Regions from separate parts of the Flavobacterium sp. B114r genome, predicted to be linked through region 2. Evidence: riboswitches for the same ligand, from Rfam matches in the RefSeq annotation. Region 2 holds a riboswitch; the other holds the start of a gene.
What was found. A riboswitch is a leader RNA that binds a small molecule or an ion and turns the genes downstream of it on or off. The one in region 2 is predicted to bind S-adenosylmethionine.

Region 1 (3,566 bases), 1.9 Mb from region 2:
AAATCTTAAAAAATACGACAAAGAGTTTTTGTACGAGACATCAGTAGATACAGGATTTCCGGTTTTGCAAACCTTAAGAGATTTGTATTATTCCGGAGAGAAAATCACCAAAATACGAGGTGTTTTCTCTGATAATCTAAGTTACGTATTTAATAGATTTGCAAATGAAGAAGCTACTTTTTCGTCACTTCTAAAAGATGCCAGTTTACTCGGATTAATGCGTTCTACTTTTAAGGAAGATTTATCCGGAAATGATACAGCAAGAAAACTATTGATTCTGACCAGGGAAATAGGAAAGGATTTTGATCTTTCGGATATTAAAATCAACTCTCTTATTACAGAAGAACATCTGGAGAAAAACGGAATACTGAACAAAGATGCAATCGACAAATCATTTAAAATTGCAAAAATAACCCAAAAAGACAATCACGTATTAAGATATGTGGGAGAATTTGATGTCGAGAAAAACACGCTGGAAGTCAAATTGGTTTCAGAACCGGTTACATCAGCAATTGGTCAGTTAAAAGGATCAGATACCATTTTCGAAATTTACACACAATCATACGCAGATGTTCCAATAGCAATTCAAAGCGCTTCGGCATGTAAACAAGCTATTTCAAGAGGGATAATAACTGACATTTTGAAAGTAGCAGAAAAAATTAAAAATAAAGAAGCAGTTTGGTCGTAAGTGGTTTTAATAGTAGTTAGTTGTTCTTTGATATAATGAAACAGGAAAATTATTAGATATTTTTTTGTAGGTTTTTACGTTAATTTTTTTAAATCTTAAATTTGTAAGATGTTTTTTAACGTTAAAAAGGTAATTTTTAACGTTTTTTAAGATTAATTTGCTGATCCTCACTTGCGTAATTGAAAAAATATTCGCACATTTGTAATACCTCAAAACTACCAAAAGTAAATTTTCAATTCTGAAGAATTGTTATGTCGATTGGAACAAATGTTGAATGACTTTATTTCTTATTTAATTAAAAAAAAACAAGGATAAAAGTAAAAACAGTCAATAGTTTCGAGAAGTTAAATAAAATAAAAAAATGCAAGAATTTTTTCAAATAGCAAGTAAATCACAGATGAATAAATCCCTACAGATGAACAAGATGTTTAACGTCGCACGTATTTGTGTATGCGTCTGTTGATACTAAAAGTATATATAAGTTGTAAAAAACTTAAACCCTTTTGGTATTCAAATCCAAAAGGGTTTTTTTATTCCATTTGGTTGCCATAACAAAAAATTAAACAAATAATAAAGATTATAAAACATAAACTAACGTAAACTTAAATATCATGAGCACATTAAACTACTTAACAAAGACTTTTTCTACATTGAAAAACTTAAGAGCAAAAAGAAACAATCCGCCACCGCCAACAAATGAATTAGTACACCCGAGATTCGGAATTACTGAGGCAGATAAAACAGCGGAGAAAAAAGAGCCAAACTCATTATTGTTTTTGATGTATTCAAAAGAAAATGAAACACTTTTTATCTAAATCAAAAAGTATCATAAAATAGGGGAATACCTGCTTAAATTTACTGGGCTGATAGTTCGGTAATTTTTTGCGTACAAGAGTTTGTGTTTGAATTATCTTTAAGAAATTGCAGAATCAGTTTCGATAAAATTTGTTTGTTTAAGAAATTAGTAGTTAATTTGCACCTTTAAGTTCAAAAACGTATTGAAATGTTATAAAGAAAGGACGAGGGATTAGACCCGATGAATCCTTAGCAACCCTTCGTTAATTCGAAGAAGGTGCTGCATTCTACCACGCCCAAACGTGGAAAGATAACAACAAGAATTTTTCTAGTTTCACTCTAGTACTTTCTTTCTAATATTTCCACATACAAATCAATAATAAAAAGATTTGAAATTGGAAAATATACCAAGTCCCATCATAATTCACGATTTCATCACAGAAAGTGGTGCATCATATCATTCATTACCATTAAGCTTTACCCTTTCTGGTTTGCCATTGTATAGCGCGCCTATAGTTTTGGTCAATCATGCATTGACCGGAAATTCTGAGGTTACAGGTAAAAATGGCTGGTGGAATGACCTGATTGGCGACGAAAAAACAATCGATACCCAGAGATATACCATATTGGCATTCGACGTTCCCGGAAACGGAAACGATTCGTTTATAGTAGAAAACTATCAGGACTTCACGACAAGAGATATTGCCCGAATTTTTATAAAAGGATTAGAATCCTTAGATATCGCACAATTACACACAATTATTGGCGGTTCTGTTGGTGGAGGAATTGCCTGGGAAATTCTTGCATTAGAACCCAACATTACTCAAAACTTGATTCCAATTGCAACAGACTGGAAATCGACAGACTGGATGATCGCTAATTGTTACTTACAAGAGCAAATACTCAACAATTCTTCAAAACCTATAGAAGATGCCAGAATCCATGCCATGTTGTGTTATCGCTCTCCTGAATCATTCAAAGAAAAATTTCAACGTACAATCAACAACGAGCAGCTCATTTTTAATATCGAAAGCTGGTTGGCGCATCACGGACAAAAATTACAAAAGAGATATCAATTGGCATCATATAAACTGATGAACCAATTGCTTAAAACCATAGATATTACCAGACATAGTCAAGATTTCGAGACTTTATTGTCCAGAACAAATGCAGCGATTCATATTATAGGAATCAACTCAGATTTGTTTTTTACACCAAAAGAAAATCGCGAAACTTATAATGAATTAAAAAAGTTCAAAAACAATGTCTTTTACAGCGAAATAGATTCGGTACACGGACATGACGCTTTTTTAATCGAGTACAAACAATTAGATCATTTACTTGCCGATATTTTTAAGGCAGAAACAATAGAAAAATAAAATGAAAATATTAAAATTTGGAGGTAAATCGTTATCAAACGGAGAAGGACTTAATAAAGTAGTTTCAATCATTTCTGATAAAGTAAATCAAGGAGAACAAATTGCAGTTGTCGTTTCGGCCCGAGGAAAAGCTACCGATGAGTTAGATTATATTTTGAAGCTTGCCGCTAAAAATGGTAATTACAAACCATTATTTGAAAATTTCAAAACCTATCAGATTTCAGATTATCCTCAGGTAGATTTTTCTGAAGAATTTAATATTTTAGAAAAACTTTTTGAAGGCGTAAGCTTAATTGGAGATTACAGCAATAAAATCAAAGATCAGATTTTGTCAAAAGGAGAATTGCTTTCGGCTAAATTATTGACCGCAATTTTAATAGAAAAAGGAATTCCGGCAAATTTTGTTGATTCAAGATTATTATTAAAAACGGATTCGAAATTTGGAGATGCACAACCGTTAGAACAGCTTTCTAAGAAAAATGTTGTCAACTATTTCAAAGAACACAACGGTAAAACTGTAAATATTGTAACCGGTTTTATTGGTTCAAACAATAATAACGATACTACAACTTTAGGTAGAAACGGCAGTAATTATACAGCATCTTTAATCGCCAATTACTTAAATGCCGAAGAGCTTCAAAACTTTACCCACGTTGACGGAATTTACACAGCAAATCCAGATTTAGTTGCCGATGCTAAAAAGA
Region 2 (3,566 bases):
TGTGTGAGTCACAGAAGAGGGTTTTATGTCATCTTCATATTTTGTGTCATAATGCGCATACGCATAACCAATACCGGCGTATAAGGATTTTATAACCTTACGCTGCAGGATAAAGTTTACCATCGACGCTTTAGTTCCATAATCGTAAAAATCAGGTACGTCGATATCATCTACATAAAATTGTGCGTTTTGATTGCCTGTTGCGAAAAAAAGTTGTGCCCTCCAGCTATCTTCCTTAATGTACCATTTATTAAAAGAGGCAATAAAATAAGATTTGTTGGTACTATAAACGGCAGAAATACCGGATAACGATTTAGGCGAAATTGTATCTGCTTTGTTCACCTTGTACATCATCATTGGGATCGCACCAAACATAAATTCCAGAGTTCTGTTGTAATTAAGGTAAGGCATTATATTGAAATCAATATTTTTGACCTTTGGTTTAGGTGTCGTTGCTGTGCTATCAGCCAATTTTGTTTGAGACCATGCCAGAGAACAGCATAAGAATAGAAATATAAAAAATGAATTTTTCTGCATTGTGGATTTATTTTTAAGTTATGCATTATAAACCGGTAAATGTATTCTCAGAATGTATGTCAAAAAATAATACTGCTATGGTAAATTTTTTTAATGTATTGCTTTTACGCGATGCATTTTTTTAGGGTATGCCTTAAAAAAGTAAATAAAAAACAGGATTTCTTTCGCTTTCTCTATTTGTATAATTACATTTTGTAGTACTTAAAGAAAAAAAAAAATTTGTTAATATGACAAAAGGGTAGAAGTGCATAACAAGAAAAGCAGTTTTTAATATCGTTTTATTTCTTCTTTAGACGACTTTTAGATATGGCTTTATTAAGAAATAACGTGGTATTACCGGATGAAATTATTAGCGAAAAGTAAATTTTTGTAATCTTTTTTTTGCTTTGAATTCAGCTTTTAAAAATTAAATAAAAAAATATATAAAGCTACAAAAGTATGTATCTGTAAAAAAAAATAACGTATTGTAGTGTTGTAATGTTTTGATTTTGTGTGTTTTATTTGTTTTTTAAGAGCATTTATTTTTAACTGTATAAAGGGAGATTGCAACTAATTTTACTGCTTATTAAGTTCTGTTTTCTAAAAAATAAATTTAAACTCTACTAATTATATAGAATTTATATATATATTTGCAGAGTAGAAAAAATCTACGTGAACTTATCCAGAAAGACTGAGGGATTAGGCCCGATGATGTCTTAGCAACCTGTTACTCAATAAGGTGCTAAATCCTTCCGCTGCGGTGGACAGATAAGAAAGATTTCTTTAGAAAATCTGAGTAAGATCATTATTATTAAAGTCATTTATTTTTTAGAATGAAAACGCAACTAATATTACACGCCCAATCAGAACAACCTGAATTTTCGAAAGAGGAGAACCATGTCCACGTTTTCCGAATGCAATACACTTAGCTTTTAATTAACCAATCTCCTGTTTTTTATCAATAAAATGATAGGCCATTCTAAGAGTGGTCCGGGAATTTCTATGTCCAATTTTTAATTAACCCAACCAAAATGAAAAAAATCTTACTCAGCTTAATTTTTTTGTTTAGCATACTTCCCAGTGTGTTACACGCACAGGACCGAACGATCAGTGGTACCGTCAGAGGTTCTGATACCGGAGAACCGTTACCCGGAGTTACAATCATTGCCACAGAAAGTGGTAAATCTACTATTAGTGACGGAAACGGAAAATTTTCTCTTTCGATAACGCCACAAGACAATACAGTTTCTATCAATTATGTTGGTTATGAAACACTCGAAAAAAGAGCCGGTTCATCCTTTAGCAACATTCGGCTTAATCCCTCTAATACTGCTTTAAAAGAAGTTTTAGTCGTAGGTTACGGAACTCAAAGTAAAAAAGAATTTACAGGATCAGCCGCAAGAATAACCTCGAAAACAATTAAGGACATTCCCGTGCAAAGTTTTGAGCAGGCACTTATTGGTAAAGCTTCCGGAGTAAATGTTTCTACGCCAAGTGGGGTATTAAACGATCCTCCGGTAATTAGAATTCGAGGGGTAAATTCAATTTCGTTAAGTACTTCTCCATTAATTGTTATTGACGGGATACCGGTTAATTCCGGTGATGTTTCTACAACAAATTCAGTAGCCAATAATCCGTTATCCGATATTAATCCATCAGATATTGAATCGATAGATATTTTGAAAGATGCAGCGTCTACCTCAATTTATGGCTCACGTGCAGCTGGTGGAGTAATCTTAGTAACTACTAAAAAAGGAAAAGCAGGAAAAGCTAAAGTAAATTATGATGCCTGGGTAGGGATTACAAGAGCCACCAGATTACCTGACCTTTTAAACAATACACAATACGAAGACATTAAAAATGAAGCCGTACTGAATAGCAAAATATTAAGCGGAAATGAAAATAATCCTGCTGTAGCCTCAGCACTTTTCTTTCCGTCTTTCAACGCAGATGGTACACGTGTCAATACAAAATGGAAGGATCAGGTATATCGCGACGCGGTTTCTCAAAATCATAACCTAAGTATTTCCGGCGGAACAGACAAAACAAGGTATTTTTTCTCTACCAATTATTCTAAACAGGAAGGAATTACAAAAGATAATGAGTTCGAAAGAAAAGGAGCAAGGTTTAATATCGATCACGATGTAAACAGCTGGTTGAAACTGGGAGGAAATCTATCGTATAACAATACTTTCAATCAGGCTCAAAATACAGGATCATTAAGCAGCAGCGGTTTGTTATTGATTGGTGCAGCACGTCTTGCATTGGTATTGCCTCCAAACGTTGCAGCTTATAATGCTGATGGTTCTTATAATTTAAGTTCGACAGGAACTGCAAGTTCGGGAAATAACTTATTTACCAATACATTATGGCATCCCGGCGCCTTGTTTGAAAACAGTAAATATACCAGTTCAAACGATCATATGGTAGGGAATATTCATGCTACGATTACCTTTTTCGACGGATTTAAATTCGACAGTAATTACGGAATCGACAGATTAAGAGCCGAGAATATTACCTATTTAAGTCCTAATCTTGGATCTTCTGCATTTTCTACAGGTGGTTCTGCAACTAATATTGCTGCACTAAGAAACAATTACAATTTTACCAACAGTTTTACTTTCGACAGGCGTTTTGGAGCCAAACATCACATTGCAGCATTGGCAGGATATGATGTTCAGAAATATGAAAACTCTTCGTGGGGAGCCAATCAAACCAACGTTTCTGATCCTTTCTTTGAATACTATCAGGGAACATGGGGAACAATCAGGTCTTCCGGAAACAGCTTGTCAGAAAGACTTTTTCTTTCCTCTTTTTTTAGATTATCGTATGATTATGGTGGAAAATATTTCATTACAGGAAATTTCAGAAAAGACGGAAATTCAGCTTTAGGTTTAAATAATAAATACGGAAATTTTGGAGGTATCTCTGCCGGATGGTCCATAAGTGAAGAATCTTTTTTTAAAGACAGTCAAATTACAGATTATGTAAGTTCACTTAAACTAAAAGGAAGCTGGGGAAGAGTAGGTAACGGAAACCTTTCATCAGCG

Region 1: another riboswitch for S-adenosylmethionine. It lies ahead of QLQ94_RS07590 (alpha/beta fold hydrolase); the one in region 2 lies ahead of QLQ94_RS15500 (SusC/RagA family TonB-linked outer membrane protein).

The regions. Positions count from the first base shown of each region.
Region 1 covers NZ_CP124858.1:1,714,188-1,717,753, forward strand. The annotation lists gene QLQ94_RS07580 (homoserine dehydrogenase family protein) at 1-688, shown strand, start outside; gene QLQ94_RS07585 (hypothetical protein) at 1,300-1,503, shown strand; SAM riboswitch class I at 1,692-1,800, shown strand; gene QLQ94_RS07590 (alpha/beta fold hydrolase) at 1,879-2,862, shown strand; gene thrA (bifunctional aspartate kinase/homoserine dehydrogenase I) at 2,864-3,566, shown strand, end outside.
Region 2 covers NZ_CP124858.1:3,634,819-3,638,384, forward strand. The annotation lists gene QLQ94_RS15495 (BamA/TamA family outer membrane protein) at 1-537, opposite strand, end outside; SAM riboswitch class I at 1,192-1,291, shown strand; gene QLQ94_RS15500 (SusC/RagA family TonB-linked outer membrane protein) at 1,548-3,566, shown strand, end outside.